4 regions of the Streptomyces sp. NPDC047917 genome follow, and region 1 is predicted to be linked to each of the others. Evidence: riboswitches for the same ligand, from Rfam matches in the RefSeq annotation. Region 1 holds a riboswitch; each other region holds the start of a gene.

Region 1 (5,619 bases):
ACGACTACGCCTGCCAGACCGACGGCATGATCGGCCTGGGCTGCGGCGCCCGCTCGTACACCACCGCGCTGCACTACTCCTTCGACTACGCGGTGGAGATGCGGGAGGTGCGGGCGATCATCGACGGATACACCGCCACCGAGGACTTCTCGCGCGCGGAGGTCGGGCGGTACGTCGACGGCGACGAGGCTCGCCGGCGTCACCTCCTCCAGTCGGTGCTCCAGGCCGAGGGACTGCCGCTGGCCGACTACCGGGAGCGGTTCGGCTCCTCGCCGGCCGACGACTTCCCCCTCAATCTGGCCCGGTTCGAGGCGCGCGGCTGGCTCGACGCGTCGGCCGGGGCGTCCGGACTGCTGCGGCTCTCCCCCGAGGGCCTCGCCCACTCCGACGCGCTGGGCCCGGAGCTCTTCTCCCCCGGTGTACGCGCCGCGATGGCCGCGTACGAGCTGAAGTGAGTACCCCATGGACCTGACGATCCTCTACCGCGGGCCGCTCTCCTCGTGCGACTACGACTGTCCGTACTGCCCGTTCGCCAAGCGGCGCGACAGCCGGGAGCAGCTGCGCGCCGACCGGGCCGCGCTGGAACGGTTCACGGCGTGGGCCGCGGCGCAGACCGGTGACCGGATCTCGGTGCTGTTCACCCCGTGGGGCGAGGGCCTGGTCCGCTCCTGGTACCGCCGTGCGCTGGTCGAGCTCGCGCGATTGCCGCACATCCGGCGCGTGGCGATCCAGACCAACATCAGCAGTCGTACGGGCTGGCTGGCCGAGGCCGGTGAGGCCGGCCGCGAGAAGATCGCGCTGTGGTGCACGTACCACCCGGGGCAGACGCCGTACGAGCGCTTCCTCACCAAGTGCGAGGAGCTGTCCGCGCTCGGCATCCGGCACAGTGTCGGTGTGGTCGGGCTCGACGACCATCTCGACGAGGCGCGACGGCTGCGCGCCGCGCTGCCGGACGAGGTCTATCTCTGGGTGAACGCGGCGGAGGGCCACACGTATTCGGACGAGGAGGCGGAACGCTGGACGGCCGTCGACCCGCTCTTCCCGTACAGCCGGCATCCGCACCGGTCGGCGGGGCTGCCCTGCCGGACCGGTGAGTCGGTCATCTCGGTGGACGGTGACGGCACCGTGCGGCGCTGCCATTTCGTCCCGGCGGAGCTGGGGAATCTCTATGACGGGAGCTACCGGCGGGCGCTCGGTCCGCGCGCCTGTCCGCTGGCGGTCTGCGACTGCCACATCGGTTATGTGCACCTGGAGACGCTGCCGTTGTACGACGTCTTCGCCGGCGGGGTGCTGGAGCGGATCCCGGCGGCTGTGCCGCCGTCGCTCGCCGGACCGGCCTGAGTCTCAGGCGGGCCGGGCGGGCGACGGCACCACGGACCCGGACGCCGTCCAGGGCATGTCGTCCGGATCATGCCGGGCTCGCGTGCCCCGGTGCCGCGCCTCGCACCGCCGCGTTGTCGTCGGTCGCCGACGCGCCTTCCCCGGGCTCCCGGCTCCGCTCGGACAGGGGAGACCCCACCGGCTCCCTCCTCCGCCTCGCGACGCGCGGCGCCGGACCCCGCTCCCCGATCCGGCCCGATCCGGACGAAGGACCCTAGAGCGGCAGGAGGTCCGGGCGCTTCGCTTCGACGTGGTCTCCGGAGGACTCGCCGCGCAGCCGCCGGCCGATCCACGGAACCAGGTACTCGCGCGCCCAGTGGATGTCGTCGCGCCGTACTTCGAGGGTGCCGCGCTCCGCCTGCGGCGGCCATTCCTGGTCGGGGTCGGCCGGTACGTCGAGGCCGAGGACCTGGGCGGCGCGCAGCGCGACCCTGGTGTGCCCCTCGGGCGAAAGGTGGAGCCGGTCGTCGTCCCAGGCGCGCCGGTCCTGGACGGACCGCAGCGACCACAGGTCCAGGACCGGGCAGTCGTAGCGGTCGGCGATGGCCCGTACATGGGCGGTGTACGTGGCGATCTTGCCGCGCAGATGGCGCAGCACGGGAATGCCACGGGTGTCGAAGCCGGTGGTGACCATGACCGTGCCGACCGCGCCGGTCAGCTCGGCGACCGCGCGCTCGAAGCGCTCGGCCACGTCGTCGGGGTCGGTGCCCGGCCGGATGATGTCGTTGCCGCCCGCGCAGAAGCTCACCAGGTCGGGTGCGAGCTCCTTGGCGCGCGGCACCTGCTCCTCGACGATCTGGTCGAGGAGGCGTCCTCGTACGGCGAGATTGGCGTACCTGAAATTCCCGTGCGCGGAACCTTCCGTGCCGGTCGCCGCATCGGGGTCCGGGAGCTGGTCCGCGAGGAGTACCGCGAAACGGTCCGCCCAGCCGACGAATGTCCCGTCCGGGCCGGGGTCGCCGACTCCCTCGGTGAAGCTGTCGCCGATAGCCGCGTACGACCCGATGACGCCCTGTCGGTTGTTGACGCCACGTTGATTTTTTCTCGAATCGTCTGCCACAAACGCTTATCCTGCACTGCCGAATGTGACCTACGCGACCGTAATATGGGGTTGACGGGTGGTGAGATAGGCCACCCGGTCAGTTTTTGGTAAAGGGGGAATAAGTGAAGGGGCGGTGCGCCGCCGCGCACCGCCCCTTCCGTGTCACTCGGATCATGCCCGGTGATTCAGCTGCCCGGCCGTTCGGCTCAGACGGAGACGCCGTGCGAGGCCAGGAAGGCGATCGGGTCGATGTCCGAACCGTACGCCGGGCCCGTGCGGACCTCGAAGTGCAGGTGCGGGCCGGTGGCGTTGCCGGTGGCACCGGAGAGGCCGAGCTGCTGACCGGCGCTCACGGCCTGCCCCGCGGAGACGGAGACGGAGGACAGGTGGCCGTACTGCGAGTAGTGGCCGTCGGCGTGCTTGATGACGACCTGGTTGCCGTACGCGCCGCCCCAGCCGGCGGTGACGACGGTGCCGGAGGTGATGGACTTGACGCTGGTGCCGGTGGCGACGGGGAAGTCGATGCCGGTGTGGCTACCGCTGGACCAGTTGGAGCCGGAGGCGCGGTAACCGGTGGTGTGGTTGCCCGGGACCGGGTGGACGTAGCCGGAGGCGCTGCTCCGGGTGGCGGCCGGGGCGGAGGCCGGGGCCTCGGTCTGCGGGGCCTTGGTCTCCGGGGCGGACGAGGTCTTGGCCGGGGCGGACTTCTCGGTGACGGAGGGCGCCTTCGACGGGAGGGACGAGCCGGTGCCGGCGCCGGTGGGCGCGACGTCGCCGGCGGCCTTGGCGCCGAGGGTCAGCTTCATGCCCGGGAAGATCAGGCCGGGGTTCTCGCCGACGACCTCGCGGTTGTCCTGGTACAGCTGCTGCCAGCCGCCCTTGACCTGGTGCTCGGCGGCGATCTTCGACAGGTAGTCGCCGGAGACGACGGAGTACGTCGTGGTGGCGGCCTGCTTCTGCGTGACCGGAGCGGCGTGCGTGGCGGCGGCCGGCTGCGGCGCGGCGGCCGGGACGGACTGCTCCGCGGCCTGGGCACCGGTGGCACCGAGCAGCGGCAGGGCGACGACGGCGCCGCCGGCGCTGACCGCGGCGACGCCACGGGCGATGGTGCTGAGCTTCGGACGGCGGTGCTTACCCGATATGGGCATGGCGTATTTCCTCTCCGGCGCCTGCGAGGTGAGCTGTCGGGTTCGGGCTGGAGATGCCCGGCCGCGCTGAGCGCGACTTCACCCCGAGCCGGCCGGATTTCTCCGGCCGGCGGCTTACCTGGTTCCCCCGCTCCTGCCACGCGATGAGTGGATGTGAATTCCGGGCGGCGGCAGGATTAGGCGGTCCGTCCGGATTGCGGTGACCGTAAGCGAGTCGGGACGGCGAGAACAAGCCATGGGTTCCATGCCGGATTCCGCTCCGGGAAATCGGCGCGGAATTCCGGTCACACTCCGTGGATTATGGATCTTGGAATTCCGCGCCGCGCACGGATTACCCGACTCGCCCGTCACCACACACCGTCACGGATATGATCCCGCTCACGAGGCAACCCTCATGTCCCCCATAAGCAGGCCATATTCAGACAAAAGCCTGAATTGCGGACATAAGGTATTCATCATCCGCGTCGGAGCCTCAGCACCCGTGCGTCGAGATCACCGCGAAGTCCGGTGTGCAGCCCCTGGTGCAGCAGCGTCGAACCGTGGTGCACCACCCCGGTGTCCAGGCAGGTGTAGGTCGCCTCCGGGTCGAGCCCGCGCAGTCGCAGGGCCGGGGACCGCTCCCCGTACCGCTGCGCCTCCAGCCACATCAGGACGACGGCGTCGTCCCCGTGGACGTACTGGATCGCGCTGAGTCCGCCGCGCGGTGCACGCAGCCGGTAGAGCGCGCCCTGCTGCACGACGGGCCGGATCTCCTTGTAGAGCTCCACCCAGGTCCGGGCCTCGGTCAGCTCCTCCTCGCTCCATTCGGTGAGGTCCCCGCCGACCCCGAGCACTCCGGCCATCGCGCTCACGAACCGGAAGCGCAGCGAGCTGACCCTGCCGTTGAGCTGGTGGTTCGGGCTGTCCGTGACCCAGGCGGCCATCACCCGCGCGGGGTGGAGGTGCCCGAAGCCCTCCTGGATGGCGAGCCGGTCGAGCGGGTCGGTGTTGTCGGAGGTCCACACCTGGTCGGTGCGGGACATGATCCCCAGGTCGACCCGGCCGCCGCCACCCGAGCAGGACTCGAACGCGACCGTGGGATGCGCGGCCCTGAGCCGGTCGATCAGCGCGTACAGGCCCTCCACGTGCTCGACCCAGAGCTTCTGCGGGTACTCCTCGCCCGGCCAGCCCGCATCGGTGAAGCAGCGGTTGAAATCCCATTTCACATAGTCGATGGGCGTGCCGGAGAGCAGTGCGTCCAGCTGCTCCCAGAGATATGCCCGCACATCGGGGCGGGCCAGATTGAGCACCAGCTGGTTGCGGTACTCCGTACGCGCCCGCCCGGGGAAGTGCTGCACCCAATCCGGATGGGCGCGATAGAGATCACTGTCGGCATTGACCATTTCCGGTTCGACCCAGATGCCGAACTGCATGCCGAGCCCGTGCACTTCGTCGGCGAGCGGCTTCAGCCCACCGGGGAAGCGGTCCGGATTCGGCGTCCAGTCCCCGAGCCCGGCCCGGTCGCTGGTCCGCTGCCCGAACCACGCGTCGTCCACGACGAACAGCTCGACGCCCATCGCGGCGGCCCGCTCGGCGAGGACCCGCTGCTGGTCCAGTGAGATGTCGAAGCCCGTCGCCTCCCAGGAGTTGTAGAGCACCGGCCGCGGGTTCTGCGCATCGGGGATCACATGGGCCAGCTGCCAGGCGTGCCAGGCGCGGCTCGCCCCGCCGAACCCCTGCCCGCTCCACAGCCCGGCGAAGACGGGCGTGGTGTACGACTCCCCCGGTGCCAGCCGGAGCAGACCGGAGTCGTCGTACCCGGCGCCGCCGGTGATCTGCACGAGCCCGTCGGGCAGCCGCTGCACGGAGATCCGCCACGATCCGGACCAGCCGAGCGCGCAGCCGTACACCTCGCCGCTCTCCTCGGTGGCGGCACCGTCGGCGTCCAGCGCGACCCACGGCAGGAACTGGTGGCCGGTGTGGCCGCGCCTGCTGGAGACGACGCTCTCGCCGTGAAGCAGCTCGGCCCGTTCAAGCCGCGATTCCGCCGCCCAGCGCCCGTGCAGCCGG
Region 2 (5,619 bases), on a different contig from region 1:
GGTGGCGACGAATCGGATCCGCTGCGCCCCGTGCTCCTTGATGACCGCCGCGTACTGCCGACAGGCCGCGAACGTCCGCTCCAGCGCCTCGGGGGCGAGCCGGCCGGTACGGTCGACGCCCTGCCCGAGCCGGACGATCTCCATCCGCCGGTCGAGCTCGACGAACTCACCGGTGGACGGATCCGCGTCGGCGACGAGCAGACGGATGGAGTTGGTACCGCAGTCGATGGCGGCCACGCGGGTCATGAACGCTCCAGAATCATGGGCAGAGCCCACATCAGGCCCCTCCGACGGACGAGGAGCAGATCAAACCCCTGCGACGGACGAGGAGCAAACCGAGCCCCTGCGACGGACAAGGAGCAGAACCAGGCCCCTCCGGCGATCGAGGAGCGGGGGTCCGGGGGCAGAGCCCCCGTGCGAACGGTCAGTCCTCCTCCGGCGCGCCGCACGGCGAGACGCACGGCCCCTTGCGCCACCACTCCGGCAGCATCGCGATCGCCTCGTCCCCCAGCGGGTTCACCCCCGGCCCCGCGGCCAGCGAGTGCCCCACCAGGACGTGCAGGCACTTCACCCGGTCCGGCATGCCTCCCGCGCTCGGAAAGCCCTCCAGCACCTCGATCGCGTCGCGCCGGGCGATGTAGTCCTCGTGCGCGGCCCGGTACGCGGCGGCCAGCTCGGGGTCCGTACCGAGGCGCTCGGTCATCTCCTTCATGACCCCGTTCGCCTCCAGCGTGCCGATCGCGGACGCGGCACGCGGGCAGGTCAGGTAGTACGTCGTCGGGAACGGCGTACCGTCCTCCAGCCGGGGCTGCGTCTCGACCACGTCCGGGTTGCCGCACGGGCAGCGGTGCGCGATCGCGCGCAGACCGCGCGGCGGACGCCCCAGCTGCTGCTGGAACGCGGCGATGTCCGCCTCGGTGGGCGCGGTGGACTCGGTCTGGGGAGGGGGCGTTTCCATGCCTGCCTAGGTTCTGATCGGGCTGCTCGAACTGCGGTTCTGCAGATGGATGAAGGGATTCAGTCGCGGTCGGCGCTGTCCACGCCGTCCCAGAGGTTGGAGTGCCACGGCCGGCCGGACTCGTCCGTCCTGCCCTCGCGCTCCTTGACCGCGTCGGGGTCGATCACCGTGTAACCGGTCTCCCCGGGAAGAAGGTAGTGCAGGTGCGTACGGGCCAGCTGCCGGATGTACGCATCGTCCTGGAGGCGCGCCTTCTCGTCGCGCAGCTCCTCGGTACGGGCCTTGGCGTCCTGCGCCAGCCGCTCCTGGTCCGCGATCTCGTCCTGCTGCGAGACGTACTGCCGCATCGGATACGCGAGCGCGACCACCAGCGAGCAGACGACCAGCGCGAGGAAGGCCGCCCGGCCGGTGAGCCGTGAGCGGCGGGCCTGGCGGCGGTTCTGGGACCGGTAGACACGGGCCGCGGTCTGCTCGCCGAGCAGTCGCAGCCGGGTCGCGGTGGAGAACCGGTCCCGGTCCTTCGCGGCCATGTCTCCGCCTCCCCACTACGCACGTCCGTCCCCGCACACGGTACGGGACCGAGTGCGGGGACGGACGGAGGCCGGGGCACTTGCCCCCGCCGGGCTTGTCAGCCCTTGAACCGCGGGAACGCCGAGCGGCCCGCGTACACCGCGGCGTCGTCGAGGATCTCCTCGATGCGCAGCAGCTGGTTGTACTTGGCGACGCGGTCCGAGCGGGCCGGGGCGCCGGTCTTGATCTGGCCGCAGTTCACCGCGACGGCGAGGTCGGCGATGGTGACGTCCTCGGTCTCGCCCGAGCGGTGCGACATCATGCACTTGAAGCCGTTGCGCTGGGCCAGCTCGACGGCGTCCAGGGTCTCGGTCAGCGAGCCGATCTGGTTGACCTTGACGAGCAGGGCGTTGGCGGAGCCCTCCTCGATGCCGCGGGCCAGGCGCTCCGGGTTGGTGACGAAGAGGTCGTCGCCGACGATCTGCACCTTGGCGCCGAGCTTGTCGGTGATGACCTTCCAGCCGGCCCAGTCGTCCTCGTACAGCGGGTCCTCGATGGAGACCAGCGGGTACGCGGAGACGAGCTCCTCGTAGTACTCGGTCATCTCGGCGGCCGAGCGGGACTTGCCCTCGAACTCGTACTTGCCGTCCTTGTAGAACTCGGACGCGGCGACGTCGAGCGCGAGCGCGATGTCCTTGCCCGGGGCGTAGCCGGCTTCCTTGATGGCCTCGACGATGAGGTCCAGGGCGGCGCGGTTCGACTCCAGGTTCGGCGCGAAACCGCCCTCGTCGCCGAGACCGGTCGACAGGCCCTTGGTCTTCAGGACCTTCTTCAGCGTGTGGTAGACCTCGGCACCCCAGCGCAGCGCCTCGGAGAAGGACTCCGCGCCGATCGGCGCGATCATGAACTCCTGGATGTCCACGTTGGAGTCGGCGTGCGAGCCGCCGTTGAGGATGTTCATCATCGGAACGGGCAGCAGGTGCGCGTTCGGGCCGCCGAGGTAGCGGAACAGCGGCAGGTCCGAGGCCTCGGAGGCAGCGTGGGCGACGGCCAGCGAGACGCCGAGGATGGCGTTGGCGCCGAGCGAGCCCTTGTTCTCGGTGGCGTCCAGGTCGAACATCGCCTGGTCGATCAGCCGCTGCTCGGTGGCGTCGTAGCCGACGAGCTCCGGGCCGATCTGCTCGATCACGGCGAGGACGGCCTTCTCGACGCCCTTGCCCTGGTAGCGGTTGGGGTCACCGTCGCGAAGCTCAATGGCCTCGAACGCACCGGTGGAGGCGCCGGACGGAACGGCAGCACGGCCCGTGCTGCCGTCGTCGAGGCCGACCTCTACCTCGACCGTGGGGTTTCCGCGGGAGTCGAGGATTTCCCGGGCTACGACGACGTCGATGGACGGCACGAGGCATCTCCTTCTGGGATATGACGCTGGTTGTGCAGGGTCGCTTTGGCCTTGCGACAAGAGCCTAACCGGCCCGGCCCGATCAGTCGGCCGACCGCCCGACCCCTGGGACGAAAAAGGGCCCGAGGGCACACATTGCCGGGCAAACAGCCAAAAATTTACTGACCAGTAACTACAACACTTGAACGATCCGGCGCTCCCCCGAGCGCGAACGGCAGTGCCCCGGTCCGGCGCACACGGGGAAACGCGCGCCGGACCGGGGCGGTGCCCGGGAGGAGAGAGCCGCGACTACTTCGTCAGGTGCAGCTGCTGACCCGGGTAGATCAGGTCGGCGTCCTTGACGATGTCCTTGTTCAGCTCGAACAGGTGCTTCCAGCCGCCCTCGACCTTGTTGTCGGCGGCGATCTTGCTCAGCGAGTCGCCGGAGACGACCTTGTACTCGCCGTCGCCCTTCTTGACCTTCTCGCCGGTCGGGGTGGTGACGGTCTTCTTCGACTCGGCCTGCGGGGCGGCGGAGCGGTCCGAGCGGGAGGCGGCGGGGGCCTCGGTGCGCTCGGCCGGCTTCGGCTGGGCCTGCTGGGCCGGCTGCGACTGCTGCTTCGGGGCGCTCTGCTGCTCGGAGGCGCCGGAGTTCGCGGTGGAGTTCGAGGAGCCGGTGCTGACACCCGGGTCGACACCGTCGTTGGTCAGGTTGCCGGCGCCGGCGCAGCCCCAGGCACCCGGGCCCTGCATGTCGAGGAGCTTCTCGGCGGTGGCGATCTGCTGGGCCTTGGTGGCCAGGTCGGCACGGGCGGCGTACTGCGTACCGCCGGCGGCGGCCCAGCTGGACTGCGAGAACTGCAGACCGCCGTAGTAGCCGTTGCCGGTGTTGATGGACCAGTTGCCACCGGACTCGCACTGGGCGACGGCGTCCCAGGTGGCGACGGAGGCGGCGGAGGCGCCGGTCGCGCCCATCAGGGGCACGGCGACTGCGGCACCGGCGACACCGGCGAGCGTGGCGATACGGACGGCCTTGGACGGGCGGCGGTGCTTGCCCTTGCTGGAAAGCAGCATGGAACTTCTCCTCACCGACGCCTACGAGGTGAGCTGTCGGGTTCGGGCCAAGTGAGTTGCCCGGTCGCACGTCCTAGCACGCGACTTCACCCCAAGCCGGTCCTGATGCGTCTTTCGACGATCGGGCCCGGCGCTTACCTGGGTCCCCCGCTCCTGCCTACGGCGCTTTACGCGTCTGTTCCCTTCGACCGACGGCAGGATTCGGCGTGACGGTCGACGGGGCCCGCGGTGCGAGCGGTTCCGACCGTAAACATACGCAACCCTCACATTCAAAGATGGACACATCGGACAATCAGCCCGTACTTGCATCTGAAGAACCATCGTTTCCGCAGGTCGGACGTGATGCGGAAGGGCTCCCCGGGCGCGACACGCCAGTTGACGCAAAGAGACCCATGTCTCACTTACGCATAAGCGGACATAGGTCCCTGAACTGCCCCGATTTTGAGGGTGCTTTTAGTCGATTATCAGACTGTCCTCACTTGGCTTTCACGTCGAGATCGAGGCTCTGGCCAGGGAGGATGAGGTCCGGGTCGGCGCCGACAGCAGCCTTGTTGGCCTCGTAGAGCGCGGGCCAGCCACCGGGGATGTTCTGTGCATCAGCAATCGACCAGAGGTTGTCACCGGCGTGAACGGTGTACGTGCCGTCGGCGGGCGTGTCGGCCGTGTCGCGCGCGTCGCCGCCGCCGCGCGAGGCATGACGGCCCGCCTCGCGGCCGCCGCCGCCCGTGCCGCCGCCCTTCTCCGCGGCCGGCGCGCCGCGGTGCTTGCCGCCCGTGCCGCCGGACGCGTCGGGCGAGCCGGAGGCGTCGGGCGCTCCGGAGGGGGCGCCGGTGGACGCGTCCGGGGAGGGGGTGGTCGAGGGCTTCGGGGACGGCGAGGTCTTCCCTGACGGCCCATCGGCCTTCTCCGGGCCGTCGGCGCCGTCCACGGCGTCCGTGCCGTCGGAGGCGCTGCCGGAGGCGCTGTCGGACGGTGTGGCGTCGCCGGACGGGTCCGCCGACGCGTCGCCGGACGGCTTCGCGCTCCCGGTCGGTTCGTCGGCGGGCACGGAGCCCGGGTCCACTCCGGGCAGCGTCCCGTCCACGGCGAGCCCGGAGATGACCGCACAGCTGGGCCAGGCCTTCGGGCCGCGGTCGTCCAGCACCTTCTCGGCCACCGCTATCTGCTGCGCCCGGCTGGCGAGGTCGGCGCGCTCCGCGTACGCCGAACCGCCGTACGCCTTCCACGTCTCCTGCGAGAACTGGAGGCCGCCGTAGAGGCCGTTGCCGAGGTCGGCGCTCCACATGCCGCCGCTCTCGCACTCGGCCACCCGGTCCCAGGTCTGGGCGTCGGCCGCGTGTGCGCCGGACGCGCCGAGCAGCGGGATGGCGATGGCCGATCCGGTCACGCCCGCGGCGACGACGATGGCGGGTGCCTGACGGGGGCGACGGTGTCTGCCGTTCGCGGAGCCCATGGGGTTGCCTTCCGGGTAGCTGACAGGTGACTGGTGAGTCGAACGGTGAACCTAGCCGGGTTCGAACGGGAGTCACAAGTCGATGCAGCGCAGATCACGTGAAAGTCACAGAGTTGACAGAGTGTCACTTTTCACGTGGGCGGACCCCGGGGTGAACTCCACGGGAAGCGTGCGGAGTCCGCGCATGATGAGCCCGCCACGCCACCGCAAATCGGCAGGTTCCACCGCAAGTCGCAGGTCCGGAAG
Region 3 (5,619 bases), on a different contig from region 1:
GAGGAGAGGCATCGCCATGCTGTTCCGCCCCACCGCCCGTCACGTGCTGCCCGAGTTCACCGAGCGCACGACCAATGGGACCCGCACCCTCGACCCGTACTCCAAGCTGCTGTCCGAACGCATCGTCTTCCTCGGCACCCCGGTCGACGACGCCGCGGCCGGCGATCTGATCGCGCAGCTCATGTATCTGGAACACGACGCACCGGACCGGCCGGTGTCGCTCTACATCAACTCGCCCGGCGGCTCGTTCGGGGCCATGTCCGCGATCTACGACACGATGCAGTACCTCAACTGCGAGGTGGAGACGTACTGCCTCGGCCAGGCCGGCTCCTGCGCCTCCACGCTGCTCGCCGCGGGCACTCCCGGCAAGCGGCACGCACTGCCCGGCGCGAGGGTTCTCGTACGGCAGCCCGAACTCACCGAGCCGGTGCAGGGCCAGCCCTCCGACCTGGAGATCCAGGCGCAGGAACTGGAACGGGTCCGCGCGATGCTCACCACCCTGTTGGCCCGTCACACGGGGCGCACCGAGGAGCAGATCACCGAGGACACCGAACGCGACCTCATCCTCGACGCGGCCGGCGCCAAGGCGTACGGGCTGGTGGACCACGTCCTGGAGAACCGGAATTCCGCACTGCGGCCGCACGGCGAGAGGTGAACACCCGATGCGACCACCGGAGTTCCCGCCACTGCCCGCACTGACCCGTGCCGAGGGGGAGTTCATCGACGGCTACCTCGAAGTCCTCGACCAGGTCGGCCGGATCAACCCGGCCCGCGGCGGGGACACCTACGGCGCGCTCCGCGCCGCTCAGGCACTCGTCACGCACTCACGCACGCTGCGGGACGCCCTCGCGTTGATGCACGAGCGCGGCGAGGCGCAGCTCCACGCGGCCACGCTCGCCCGTGCGCTGCGGGTGCTGGACGGGGAACGGCGGGCGGGGCGCGTCACCGTACCCCCGGCTCCGCCGAGTTGACCGGCCCGCGCCGTCCGCGCGCGCGGCGCGGATCCGGCCAACTCCCCCTGACCCGGCGCCCGGCGGCCGTCACCCGGCTCCCGTACCCGACACGCCCGACCACCCCACCGGAAATCCTCGCTCGTTCGGCGTAGGAAGTCCCCCTCAGGAGGGACCGCTCAACTTGCGTTTTCGGCGTGGACGGTGAACGGAATCAACCCTTCCGCCCCAGGTACGCACCTGGTCGGGGTCACCGGCGAAGCCTCAAGGATCACCATGTCCACCCGAACGGATCAGTCGTGAGGAGCCTCACATATCCCTGTTTCAGCTCGGAAATCCGGCAGTCGGTGAGTCAAGATCCCTGGGACGACAAGCCCCCGCCACCGCGGCGGGGCGGTCCGGGCGGACGCCGAGTCCTGCCGCCGTCCGGATGCCTGGTCGACAGAAGTGGATCGGCAGGAGTGGAGGACCCGAGCACAACGGGTCGACCTGAACACCGGTCGACCCTCGGGGTGAAGCCGCCGAACGCGGCCGGGCAACTTCGCCAGCCCGAACCCGACAGGTCATCCTTCACAGGCGGCTGACGAAGGGTTGCGCATGACTGCGCAGGTTCATGTCCCGTCTCTGCTCGTCCGGGCCGGTACGGCCTCGGTTCTCACGCTCGCCGCCGTCGGTGGCACTATGTTCGCCCCGGGCGCCGCGACGGACGCCCGGGCGGCGACGCTGTCGATGAAGGCGCTCAACGTCGCGGCGTCGAAGAAGGGCTCGCCGTACAGCTGGGGGGCCACCGGCCCCAACCGCTTCGACTGCTCGGGGCTGACGCTCTATTCGTTCAAGAAGGCCGGCAAGAAGCTCCCCCGCACGGCCCAGCAGCAGTACAACCGGACCCGCCACATCTCGGCCTCGCACCGGCAGCGCGGCGATCTGGTGTTCTTCCACTACGGCCGCAGCGTCTACCACGTGGGGATCTACGCCGGCAAGGGCAAGATCTGGCACTCGCCGAGGACCGGCGCCGTGGTGCGGCTGGAGAAGATCTGGACCAGGAGCGTCTACTACGGCCGGGTCCGCTGAGGCACGGCCCGGCCGGCGATCCGTGGCCGCCGGCCGGGCCCGCCCGTGGCCGCCCGGCCCGACCCGGCGGCCGGCCCTCCCCCGCTCAGTGCGGCGGCGGGCCGGTCACCGGCATCAGGCCCGGCCCGGTGAGCGCCACGCCGCTGCCGCCCTCGCCGGTGCGCCCGGTGCGCGCGAACGCTTGATGTAGGCCCCGACACGGCTGGCCACGCCGGTGGCGGTCGAGGAGGCCGGATCGCTCACCCGGGCCGCCGCACGCCTGGGCCACACCGCACCGGCCCGCTCCCAGCAGCTCGCCAAGCCGGAGCGGGAGGCGGGCGCGGCACCGCTGGTGCGCCACCACCGCGGGGCCCGGCGCACGGCCACGGGCGAGCTGCCGGCCGGACGCGCCCGGCACATCCTCGACAGGCCCTGTTGCGCAGCGGGTTCGGGCGGGCGGGGTCGGCTCGGTGGCCGGGCGGCGAAGCCGGGTGAGCGCGTCGGTCAGCTCTGCACCGGGATGCTCCACGGCAGCGCGATCCACACCGTCTTGCCGCCGTCGGCGGTGGGGGTGACGGTGAGCCGGCCCCCGCACTCCTTGGCCAGACAGCGGATGATCACCATGCCGCGTCCGTTGTCCTGCTGGACGGCGGCGGGCAGTCGCCGGGGCCAGCGGGGGTGACTGTCCGTCACTCCGAGGTACAGCTGCTCCTCCCGCTCCAGCCGGAGGTCCACGGTGAACGTGGGCGACTGCCCGAAGGTGTGCTGGACCGCGTTGGTCGCGAGCTCCGAGACGATGAGCTGGATGCTGTCGGCGAAATCGGTGTCGGCGGCCAGGCCCCATTCGGCGAGCACCCGGGCCACGTACCTGCGGGCTGCCGAGACCGAGACCGGCTCGCTCGGCAGAGTGACGTTTGCTTCCTGATGGTCTGCCATGGCGAGCCGTCCCTTTCCCACCCGTGCCGACCCGCGATCGGTACGGGTTGCGCTTCGCGCCAGATTGCCACTGATGCTGCCCTCTGCGACGGCGATCCACCAAGATATGCATATATCTGTCGCTCGAAGCGGTGAACCCTGCCACGCAAGGCCGGATGTGGACGGCACACTGTCCGCTCGGCAGAAGAGGGAGGGAGGCCGCGGATGCAGCACGGCCCTGCGGTTCGACGCCGCAAGCTCGGGGAGGAGCTCCGGAGTCTGCGCCACGCGTCGGGACTGACCAGTCGGGACGCGGCGCGGATGCTCGGCTGGCACCAGTCGAAGGTGAGCCGGATCGAGACCGGGGTGAGCGGGGTGCAGCCGGCCGATGTGACCCGGCTGCTGGACACGTACGGCGTGGACGACACCCGGCTGCGGGATCTCCTGGCGACGCTCGCGGGTTCGGCGGGCGGTGGCGGCACCGGCTGGTGGCACGCCTATCGCGGTCTGATCCCGCCCCAGTACCGCGACTTCATCAGTCTGGAGTCCCAGGCCCGGACCGCGCGCACGCTGGAGACCTCGGTGGTGCCGGGGCTGTTGCAGACGGCCGACTACGCGCGTGCGGTGACCCGGGCGTCACTGGACGGGCTGCCGTCCGGCCAGCTGGACTCGCTGGTGGAGGTGCGACTGGCCAGGCAGGGGGTGCTGCGGACCGATCCACCGCTGCGGCTGAGCGCGGTGCTCGACGAGGCCGTGCTGCGGCGCCAGGTCGGCGGGTGCCGGGTGATGCGGGAACAGCTGCGCCATCTGGCCCGGGTGGCTCAACTGCCCCATGTGCGACTCCAGTTGCTCCCGTTCTCGATGGGCGGCCATGCCGGCCTTACCGGGCCTTTCGTTATCTTCTCATTTCCGAGCACTTCTGATCTGGATGTGGTCGTTCTCGACCATTTGACGAGTAGCCTCTACCTGGAGCGGAAAGAAGACCTTGCGGCGTACAGCTCGGCCTTCCGCACGATGCAGGGTCACGCGCTGTCGCCGGAGCACTCGTTGGACCTGATCGCCGCGATCGACCGCGACGGTCGGTGACTTCGGACCGCCCGAGGGGGCCTCATGTCGGATTGCCTCGCACAGCACGGCTTACGTTGGCGGCGCAGCAGCCGCAGCACGGGTATGAACAACTGTGTGGAGGCCGCGCCGTTCGGTGACGAGCGGCTGGCCGTGCGGGACTCCAAGGATGTGTCCAGGCCGCCGCTGCGGTTCACCGCGGCGGCCTGGACCTCGTTCGTCGCCGGTCTGCGCCGGGATTCGGTCAGCTGACGGGGGCGGTCCGCCGCACCACGGACACCGCGGTGGCGATCTGCTCCTCGGTCAGATCGGCCCGTGCGGTGAGCCGCAGCCGGGACACCCCGTCCGGCACGGACGGGGGCCGGAAGCAGCCCACCACGATTCCGGCGGTGCGGCAGTCGGCCGCCCAGCGCACCGCCGCGGCCGCCGAGGGGGCGCGCACCGAGACCACGGCCGCGTCCGGCCGTACGGCAGCCAGGCCGGCCCCGGTGAGCTGCTCGTACAGTGCCGCGGCGACCGCACGGGCCCGGCCTGCCCGCTCCGGCTCGCGGCGCAGCAGCCGCAGGCTTTCCAGCGCGGCGCCCGCCGCGGCCGGCGCGAGGCCGGTGTCGAAGATGAACGTACGGGCCGTGTTGACGAGGTGTTCGATGACCCGGGCCGGTCCCAGGACCGCTCCGCCCTGGCTGCCCAAAGACTTGGAGAGGGTGAGCGTGGTGACGATGCCCGCGTCGCCCGCGAGACCGGCGGCGGCGAGCGCCCCTCGGCCGCCGTCCCCCAGCACGCCGAGGCCGTGTGCGTCGTCGACGAGCAGTGCGGCGCCCGCGGACCGGCAGACGTCGGCCAGTTCGGACAGCGGTGCCGCGTCGCCGTCGACCGAGAAGACCGAGTCGGTGACGGCCAGCGCCCGGCCTCGGTGCGCCTGCAGGGTCTTGCGCACCGCTCCGGGATCGGCGTGCGGAACGACGGCGGTTCCGGCGCGGGAGAGCCGGCAACCGTCCACGATCGAGGCGTGGTTGCCCGCGTCGGAGACGATCAGCGAGTCCTGGCCGGTGAGCGCCGTGATTGCCGCCAGGTTGGCCGCGTAGCCGGACGACAGCACCAGGGCCGCCTCGAAACCGCAGAATTCGGCCAGCTCGCCCTCCAGTTCGGCGTGCAGTGCGGTGGAGCCGGTGACCAGCCGGGATCCGGTCGCGCCCGCACCCCACTCGCGCGCGGCCCCGGCCGCGGCGGCGGTGACGTCGGGGTGCCGTGTCAGGCCCAGATAGTCGTTGCTCGCGAGGTCCACAAGCGCGGACGCGGCGGGCCGGGGGCGCAGGGTACGGACGAGTCCGGCGTCCGCGCGGCGGCACGCCTCGGCGTCGATCCAGTCGAACGGGTCGAAGGGCATGAGCGGTCCCTTTTGTAGGCAGCTCACAGACCCTAACCGTGCTTGCAACAGGTCATGGTGTGGCAATACACACACCCTCGGCGGGCTCTGTTGTCCGGTTCCTCCTTGGCTGGGAGCCGTGCGGTAGGCCAGGATCTTGGCCATGGACCTCCTGAACACGCTGGTGGACAAGGGGCTGCGGCGCGAGCTGCCGACCCGCGAAGAAGCGCTCGCCGTACTGGCGACCTCCGACGACGATCTGCTCGAAGTGGT
Region 4 (5,619 bases), on a different contig from region 1:
GCCGGTCGAGCCGGCCGAGCCCGCGGACACCGACGAGACCGACACCGACGCGCACGAAGGGGCGGACCAGTGACCGACGCTGCCGCGACTGGAGTTTCGATGCAGTACCACCCGCAGCCGGCCCCCGGCACCGCCCGCCCCTGGGCCTTTCCCGCGCCCGAGCGCGGCGCCCTGCCCAACGGCCTCACGGTGCTGCGCTGCCACCGCCCCGGCCAGCAGGTCGTGGCGGTCGAGATCTTCCTCGACGCCCCGCTGGACGCCGAGCCCGAGGGCCTCGACGGCGTGGCCACGATCATGTCGCGGGCGCTGAACGAGGGAACCGACAAGCACACTGCCGAGGAGTTCGCCGCCGAGTTGGAGCGCTGCGGCGCCACGCTCGACGCGCACGCCGACCACCCGGGCGTCCGGGTCTCCCTGGAGGTCCCCGCCTCCCGGCTGGCCAAGGCACTCGCGCTGGTCGCCGAGGCGCTGCGGGCGCCGGCCTTCGCCGAGAGCGAGATCGAGCGGCTGGTACGCAACCGGCTCGACGAGATCCCGCACGAGCAGGCCAACCCGGCGCGGCGTGCCGCCAAGCAGCTCTCCAAGGAGCTGTTCCCGGCCACGGCGCGGATGTCGCGCCCGCGCCAGGGCACCGAGGAGACGGTGGAGCGGATCGACACGGCGGCCGTACGCGCCTTCTTCGACGCCCACATCAGGCCGTCCACGGCGACCGCCGTGGTGGTCGGGGATCTCACCGGCATCGACCTGGACGTCCTGCTCGCCGACACTCTCGGCGACTGGTCCGGAGACACCGCCGCGCCGCGCCCCGCCCCGCCGATCACCGCCGACGACACCGGCCGGGTGGTCATCGTCGACCGTCCGGGCGCGGTGCAGACCCAGCTGCTCATCGGCCGGATCGGGGCCGACCGGCACGACAGCGTGTGGCCGGCCCAGGTGCTCGGCACGTACTGCCTGGGCGGCACGCTCACCTCCCGGCTCGACCGGGTGCTGCGCGAGGAGAAGGGCTACACGTACGGCGTGCGGGCCTTCGCCCAGGTACTGCGTTCCTCGGCCGCGGACTCCGCCTCGGGGGCGACCGGTGCCGCGATGCTCGCCATCAGCGGCTCGGTGGACACCGAATCCACCGAGCCGGCGCTCAAGGACCTGTGGACGGTCCTGCGGACCCTGGCGGCCGAGGGCCTGACCGACGAGGAGCGCGAGACGGCCGTGCAGAACCTCGTGGGTGTGGCGCCCCTGAAGTTCGAGACGGCTGCCTCCGTCGCGGGCACCCTCGCCGACCAGGTCGAGCAGCACCTGCCGGACGACTACCAGGCTCGGCTGTACGCCCGGCTCGCGGAGACCGGCACGGTCGAGGCGACCGCGGCGGTCGTCAACGCCTTCCCGGGTGACCGGCTGGTCACGATCCTCGTCGGCGACGCGGCCCGGATCGAGGAGCCCGTCCGTGCCCTGGGCATCGGAGAAGTGTCGGTGGTCACCGGCTGACGACCAGCCCGCCACGACACGTACGTCCCGCCGTTTCGTTGCGTATCGGGACATAAGGAAGGCCCTCGCGAGCGCGATCTCGCCGGGGTCTTCCCTTTTGTCCGTTCTGAGGGAAGGTTGCCTGTCTGCCCTGTGGGATGCGCTACAAAACGGCCTGTCCGTTTGGTGAATGAAAGCGCCCCCGCTTAGCGTCGGCTCGACTGCCCGTCACTCGTATGCCGCATCCGCGACGTACCGGACAGTCATCGCCGAGTCCCCGTCAGGCGCGAGCCTGGGGAGCCGGGGACCCACGCAGTCCCTGGGGTGAATCGGACGTCTGAGCCCGGATGGGCCGGGGCGTCCGTAGGAGACCTTCCTGCTCCGAACCCGTCAGCTAACCCGGTAGGCGAGAAGGAAGGAAAGGACCAGCCCCTCCATGGCGTTCACCCGTGTCACCGGGAAGCACCGTGCCCCGAGCCGACTGAAGCGCGGCAGCGCGAAGGCCGTCGGCGTCGCGGCTCTGGCCACCACCGGCGTCATCGGCGGCCTGGCCGCTCCCGCCTCCGCGGCGGACTCCGACGCACCCTCCGTGAGCGATACCGGCCTCAACCAGGTCATCGCCATCGACAAGACCCTCGCCGAGCGGATCGACGCCCAGGCCGACGTCCAGCAGCACCAGGCCGACGTCGCCGCGAAGGCGAAGGCCGAGGCCCACCGGAAGGCCGAGGCCAAGAAGAAGGCCGAGGCGAAGGCCAGGGCAGTGGCCGAGGCCAAGGCCGAGGCCGAGCGTGCCGCCGGGGCCCGCGCCGAGAAGGCCCGCGCCGCCCGGTCCGCCGAGCGCACCCGCCTGGGCTCCTTCCAGCTTCCGGTCGCCGGCTCGTACGTGAGCACCGGCTACAAGTCCAGCGGCTCGCTCTGGTCCTCCGGCAGCCACTCCGGCATCGACTTCCACGCCGCCTCCGGCAGCTCCGTCGTCGCCGTCGGCGCCGGCACGGTCGTCGAGGCCGGCTGGGGCGGCGCGTACGGCAACAACATCGTGCTCCGGATGACGGACGGCACGTACACCCAGTACGGCCACCTCTCCTCGATCGGCGTCTCCGTCGGCCAGAGCGTCGGCGCGGGTCAGCAGATCGGCCTCTCCGGCTCGACCGGCAACTCCACCGGACCGCACCTCCACTTCGAGGCCCGGACGACCCCGTCGTACGGCTCCGACATGGACCCGGTCGCGTACCTGCGCGCCCACGGCGTCCGCGTCTGACCGGCGCCCACCGCACCACCTCGTCGAAGGCCCCGGCAGCGCGCCGGGGCCTTCGACGTGTCCGGCGATCCCGGCCGCCCGGGACGACCGGCCGCCGTACCGCCCCGCGGCCAAAAGATATTCATGAATTCCCGCCCGGCATCGGAAATGCGGCCGCATTGCAATAGAGTCGCGGAACAGGCATCGGCCGGCCGCGATTCGCGGGGATCGAGACGGAGGTTCGGACATGCGCATTCCGGCGCATTCGGTATGCACGGCAATCCGTGACGACATCGTCTCCGGTGTCTTCGTACGCGGCAGCCGTCTCACGGAGGAACTGCTGGCCCGCCGATACGGGGTCTCCCGTGTCCCGGTGCGGGAGGCGCTGCGCACCCTGGAGTCCGAGGGCTTCGTGGTCACCCGGCGGCACGCGGGCGCCTGCGTCGCCGAGCCCACCGAGCGGGAGGCGGCCGATCTCCTGGAGGTCCGTACGCTGCTGGAGCCGCTGGGCGCCGCCCGTGCCGCGCAACGCCGCACCGAGGCACACCTCAAGGTGCTCCGCGGTCTCGTGCGGCTCGGCCAGGACCGGGCCCGGCGGGGCGAGGGCGACGATCTGCGCTCGCTGGGCGGCTGGTTCCACGAGACGCTGGCACAGGCTTCCGGCAGTCCGGGTCTGATCGCGCTGCTCACCCAACTGCGGCACAAGATCGACTGGATGTACGTGGTCGAGCAGTCCGCCCGGCCGGTGGATTCCTGGGCCGAGCACGGGGCGATCGTGGACGCGGTGGCACGCGGCGACGCGGAACGGGCCAGGGCGCTGGCCGCCCGTCACGCGGAACGGGCCGCGGCCGCGCACCGGCCGCGCCGGCGGCCCGGCGCGCCCGGGGCCGGCCGGGTGAGGACCTCGCAACATTCCGTAAACGCCGCAGGTGCCCGGAATTAACAATCACGCCGTATACAAAGAGAAGTCGCCGCGCAGGGGCGCATTCCGGGCAGTCGAAATTATGACCGCCTGGATTCCGTCCGCGTGAATTCCGTCCTGTCTGAATTCTGTCCTGCTCGAATTCTGCTTCGCCCGGATTCTGCTTCGCCCGGATTCCGTGCGTCTGAATCCTGGAGGCCGGAACCCGTTCGGCGGGCACCGGGAGACAAAAGAGCCGCGGCCCCGGTTCAGGGTGCCGCGGCTCTCTCGCCGAGGGTGTTTCAGACGGTCTCCGGGAGCTCCTCAAGTCCCTCGGCGACCAGCTTCGCCAGGCGGTCCAGGGCGGCTTCGGAGTCGTCGGCCTCGGACGCGAGCACGATCTCCTCGCCACCCTGCGCGCCGAGACCGAGGACCGCGAGCATGGAAGCGGCGTTCACCGGGTTGCCGTCGGCCTTGGAGATCGTCACCGGGACGCCGGAAGCCGTGGCGGCACGGACGAAGATGGAAGCGGGGCGGGCGTGCAGGCCCTCGGCCCAACCGACGTTGACGCGGCGCTCAGCCATGGTTCTGCCCTTCACGAATCAACAGTTGTCTAGACCAGTCTCTCACGCGGTGCGCGGTGCTCCGGCCGACCCCGGGAACAGCCCATAACGCCCGCGGACCCGCCGATCGGCCCTCTCAGACTGCCCCGGCCCCGAGACCTACGCGACCGCTGACGGAGCCGTACTCTTTGCCCATGCAGCCCGCGCCGGAGCAGAGTCCGCATCACGCTTATCCCGACCACTGGGAAGCGGACGTGGTGCTCCGCGACGGAGGCACCGCGCGCATCAGGCCCATCACCACGGACGATGCCGAACGGCTGGTCAGCTTCTACGAGCAGGTCTCCGACGAGTCGAAGTACTACCGGTTCTTCGCCCCGTACCCACGGCTGTCGGACCGGGACGTCCACCGCTTCACCCATCACGACTACGTCGACCGGGTGGGGCTCGCCGTCACGGTCGGCGGCGAGTTCATCGCGACCGTCCGCTACGACCGGATCGACGAGCGGGGCAGGCCCGCCTCCGCCCCCGCCGACCAGGCCGAGGTCGCCTTCCTCGTCCAGGACGCGCACCAGGGCCGGGGCGTGGCCTCGGCGCTCCTCGAACACATCGCGGCCGTCGCCCGTGAGCGCGGCATCCGCCGCTTCGCCGCCGAGGTGCTGCCCGCCAACAACAAGATGATCAAGGTGTTCCGGGATGCCGGGTACACCCAGCAGCGCAGTTTCGAGGACGGTTCCGTCCACCTGACCCTGGACCTCGAACCGACCGCCGAGTCCCTCGCCGTCCAGCGCGGCCGTGAACAGCGGGCGGAGGCACGGTCCGTGCAGCGCCTGCTGGCCCCCGGCTCCGTCGCCGTCATCGGCGTCGGCCGGTCTCCCGGCGGCGTCGGCCGCACGGTCCTGCGCAATCTCCTCGGGGCCGGCTTCACCGGCCGCACCTACGCGGTGAACCGCGCCTTCGCCGGCGACCGGGACACCGTCGACGGCGTCCCCGCCCACCGCTCGATCGGCGAGATCGATGAGCCGGTCGACCTCGCGGTCGTCGCCGTCCCCGCCGACCGGGTCCCGGAAGCCGTCGCGGACTGCGGCGAGCACGGCGTCCAGGGCCTGGTCGTGCTCTCCGCCGGATACGCCGAATGGGGCGCCGAGGGCCGGGAACGGCAGCGCGAACTGGTCCGGCAGGCCCGTTCGTACGGGATGCGGATCATCGGCCCGAACGCCTTCGGTGTGATCAACAACGCCGAAACCGTCCGGCTGAACGCCTCGCTCGCCCCCGAGCCGCCCGCCCCCGGACGTATCGGCCTGTTCACCCAGTCCGGAGCGATCGGCATCGCGTTGCTCTCCGGGCTCTACCGGCGCGGCGCGGGCCTGTCCACGTTCATCTCCGCCGGCAACCGTGCCGACATCTCGGGCAACGACTTCCTCCAGTACTGGTACGAGGACCCCGACACCGACGTCGCC

Evidence for each region. Region 1 has a riboswitch for cyclic di-AMP ahead of ACGF8B_RS12745 (peptidoglycan DD-metalloendopeptidase family protein). Riboswitches for the same ligand answer to the same signal wherever they lie in the genome.
Region 2: another riboswitch for cyclic di-AMP. It lies ahead of ACGF8B_RS22415 (transglycosylase family protein); the one in region 1 lies ahead of ACGF8B_RS12745 (peptidoglycan DD-metalloendopeptidase family protein).
Region 3: another riboswitch for cyclic di-AMP. It lies ahead of ACGF8B_RS34830 (C40 family peptidase); the one in region 1 lies ahead of ACGF8B_RS12745 (peptidoglycan DD-metalloendopeptidase family protein).
Region 4: another riboswitch for cyclic di-AMP. It lies ahead of ACGF8B_RS07335 (M23 family metallopeptidase); the one in region 1 lies ahead of ACGF8B_RS12745 (peptidoglycan DD-metalloendopeptidase family protein).

The regions. Positions count from the first base shown of each region.
Region 1 covers NZ_JBIDCA010000004.1:653,835-659,453, forward strand. Annotated here, with positions in the region: gene ACGF8B_RS12730 (STM4012 family radical SAM protein) at 1-455, shown strand, start outside; gene ACGF8B_RS12735 (STM4011 family radical SAM protein) at 463-1,341, shown strand; gene ACGF8B_RS12740 (SGNH/GDSL hydrolase family protein) at 1,595-2,440, opposite strand; gene ACGF8B_RS12745 (peptidoglycan DD-metalloendopeptidase family protein) at 2,629-3,570, opposite strand; cyclic di-AMP (ydaO/yuaA leader) riboswitch at 3,574-3,730, opposite strand; gene ACGF8B_RS12750 (alpha-galactosidase) at 4,026-5,619, opposite strand, start outside.
Region 2 covers NZ_JBIDCA010000009.1:87,352-92,970, forward strand. Annotated here, with positions in the region: gene ACGF8B_RS22395 (exopolyphosphatase) at 1-246, opposite strand, end outside; gene ACGF8B_RS22400 (DUF501 domain-containing protein) at 425-958, opposite strand; gene ACGF8B_RS22405 (septum formation initiator family protein) at 1,018-1,488, opposite strand; gene eno (phosphopyruvate hydratase) at 1,587-2,867, opposite strand; gene ACGF8B_RS22415 (transglycosylase family protein) at 3,156-3,920, opposite strand; cyclic di-AMP (ydaO/yuaA leader) riboswitch at 3,924-4,095, opposite strand; gene ACGF8B_RS22420 (transglycosylase family protein) at 4,396-5,373, opposite strand; gene ACGF8B_RS22425 (cytochrome P450) at 5,479-5,619, opposite strand, start outside.
Region 3 covers NZ_JBIDCA010000016.1:238,021-243,639, forward strand. Annotated here, with positions in the region: gene ACGF8B_RS34820 (ATP-dependent Clp protease proteolytic subunit) at 20-655, shown strand; gene ACGF8B_RS34825 (hypothetical protein) at 663-971, shown strand; cyclic di-AMP (ydaO/yuaA leader) riboswitch at 1,372-1,544, shown strand; gene ACGF8B_RS34830 (C40 family peptidase) at 1,548-2,021, shown strand; partial or broken gene ACGF8B_RS34835 (LysR family transcriptional regulator) at 2,236-2,382, shown strand; gene ACGF8B_RS34840 (ATP-binding protein) at 2,505-2,936, opposite strand; gene ACGF8B_RS34845 (helix-turn-helix domain-containing protein) at 3,141-4,001, shown strand; gene ACGF8B_RS34850 (DUF397 domain-containing protein) at 4,026-4,232, shown strand; gene ACGF8B_RS34855 (8-amino-7-oxononanoate synthase) at 4,225-5,367, opposite strand; gene bioB (biotin synthase BioB) at 5,510-5,619, shown strand, end outside.
Region 4 covers NZ_JBIDCA010000003.1:83,756-89,374, forward strand. Annotated here, with positions in the region: gene ACGF8B_RS07325 (M16 family metallopeptidase) at 1-73, shown strand, start outside; gene ACGF8B_RS07330 (M16 family metallopeptidase) at 100-1,482, shown strand; cyclic di-AMP (ydaO/yuaA leader) riboswitch at 1,719-1,884, shown strand; gene ACGF8B_RS07335 (M23 family metallopeptidase) at 1,898-2,719, shown strand; gene ACGF8B_RS07340 (GntR family transcriptional regulator) at 2,946-3,641, shown strand; gene ACGF8B_RS07345 (HPr family phosphocarrier protein) at 3,902-4,183, opposite strand; gene ACGF8B_RS07350 (GNAT family N-acetyltransferase) at 4,357-5,619, shown strand, end outside.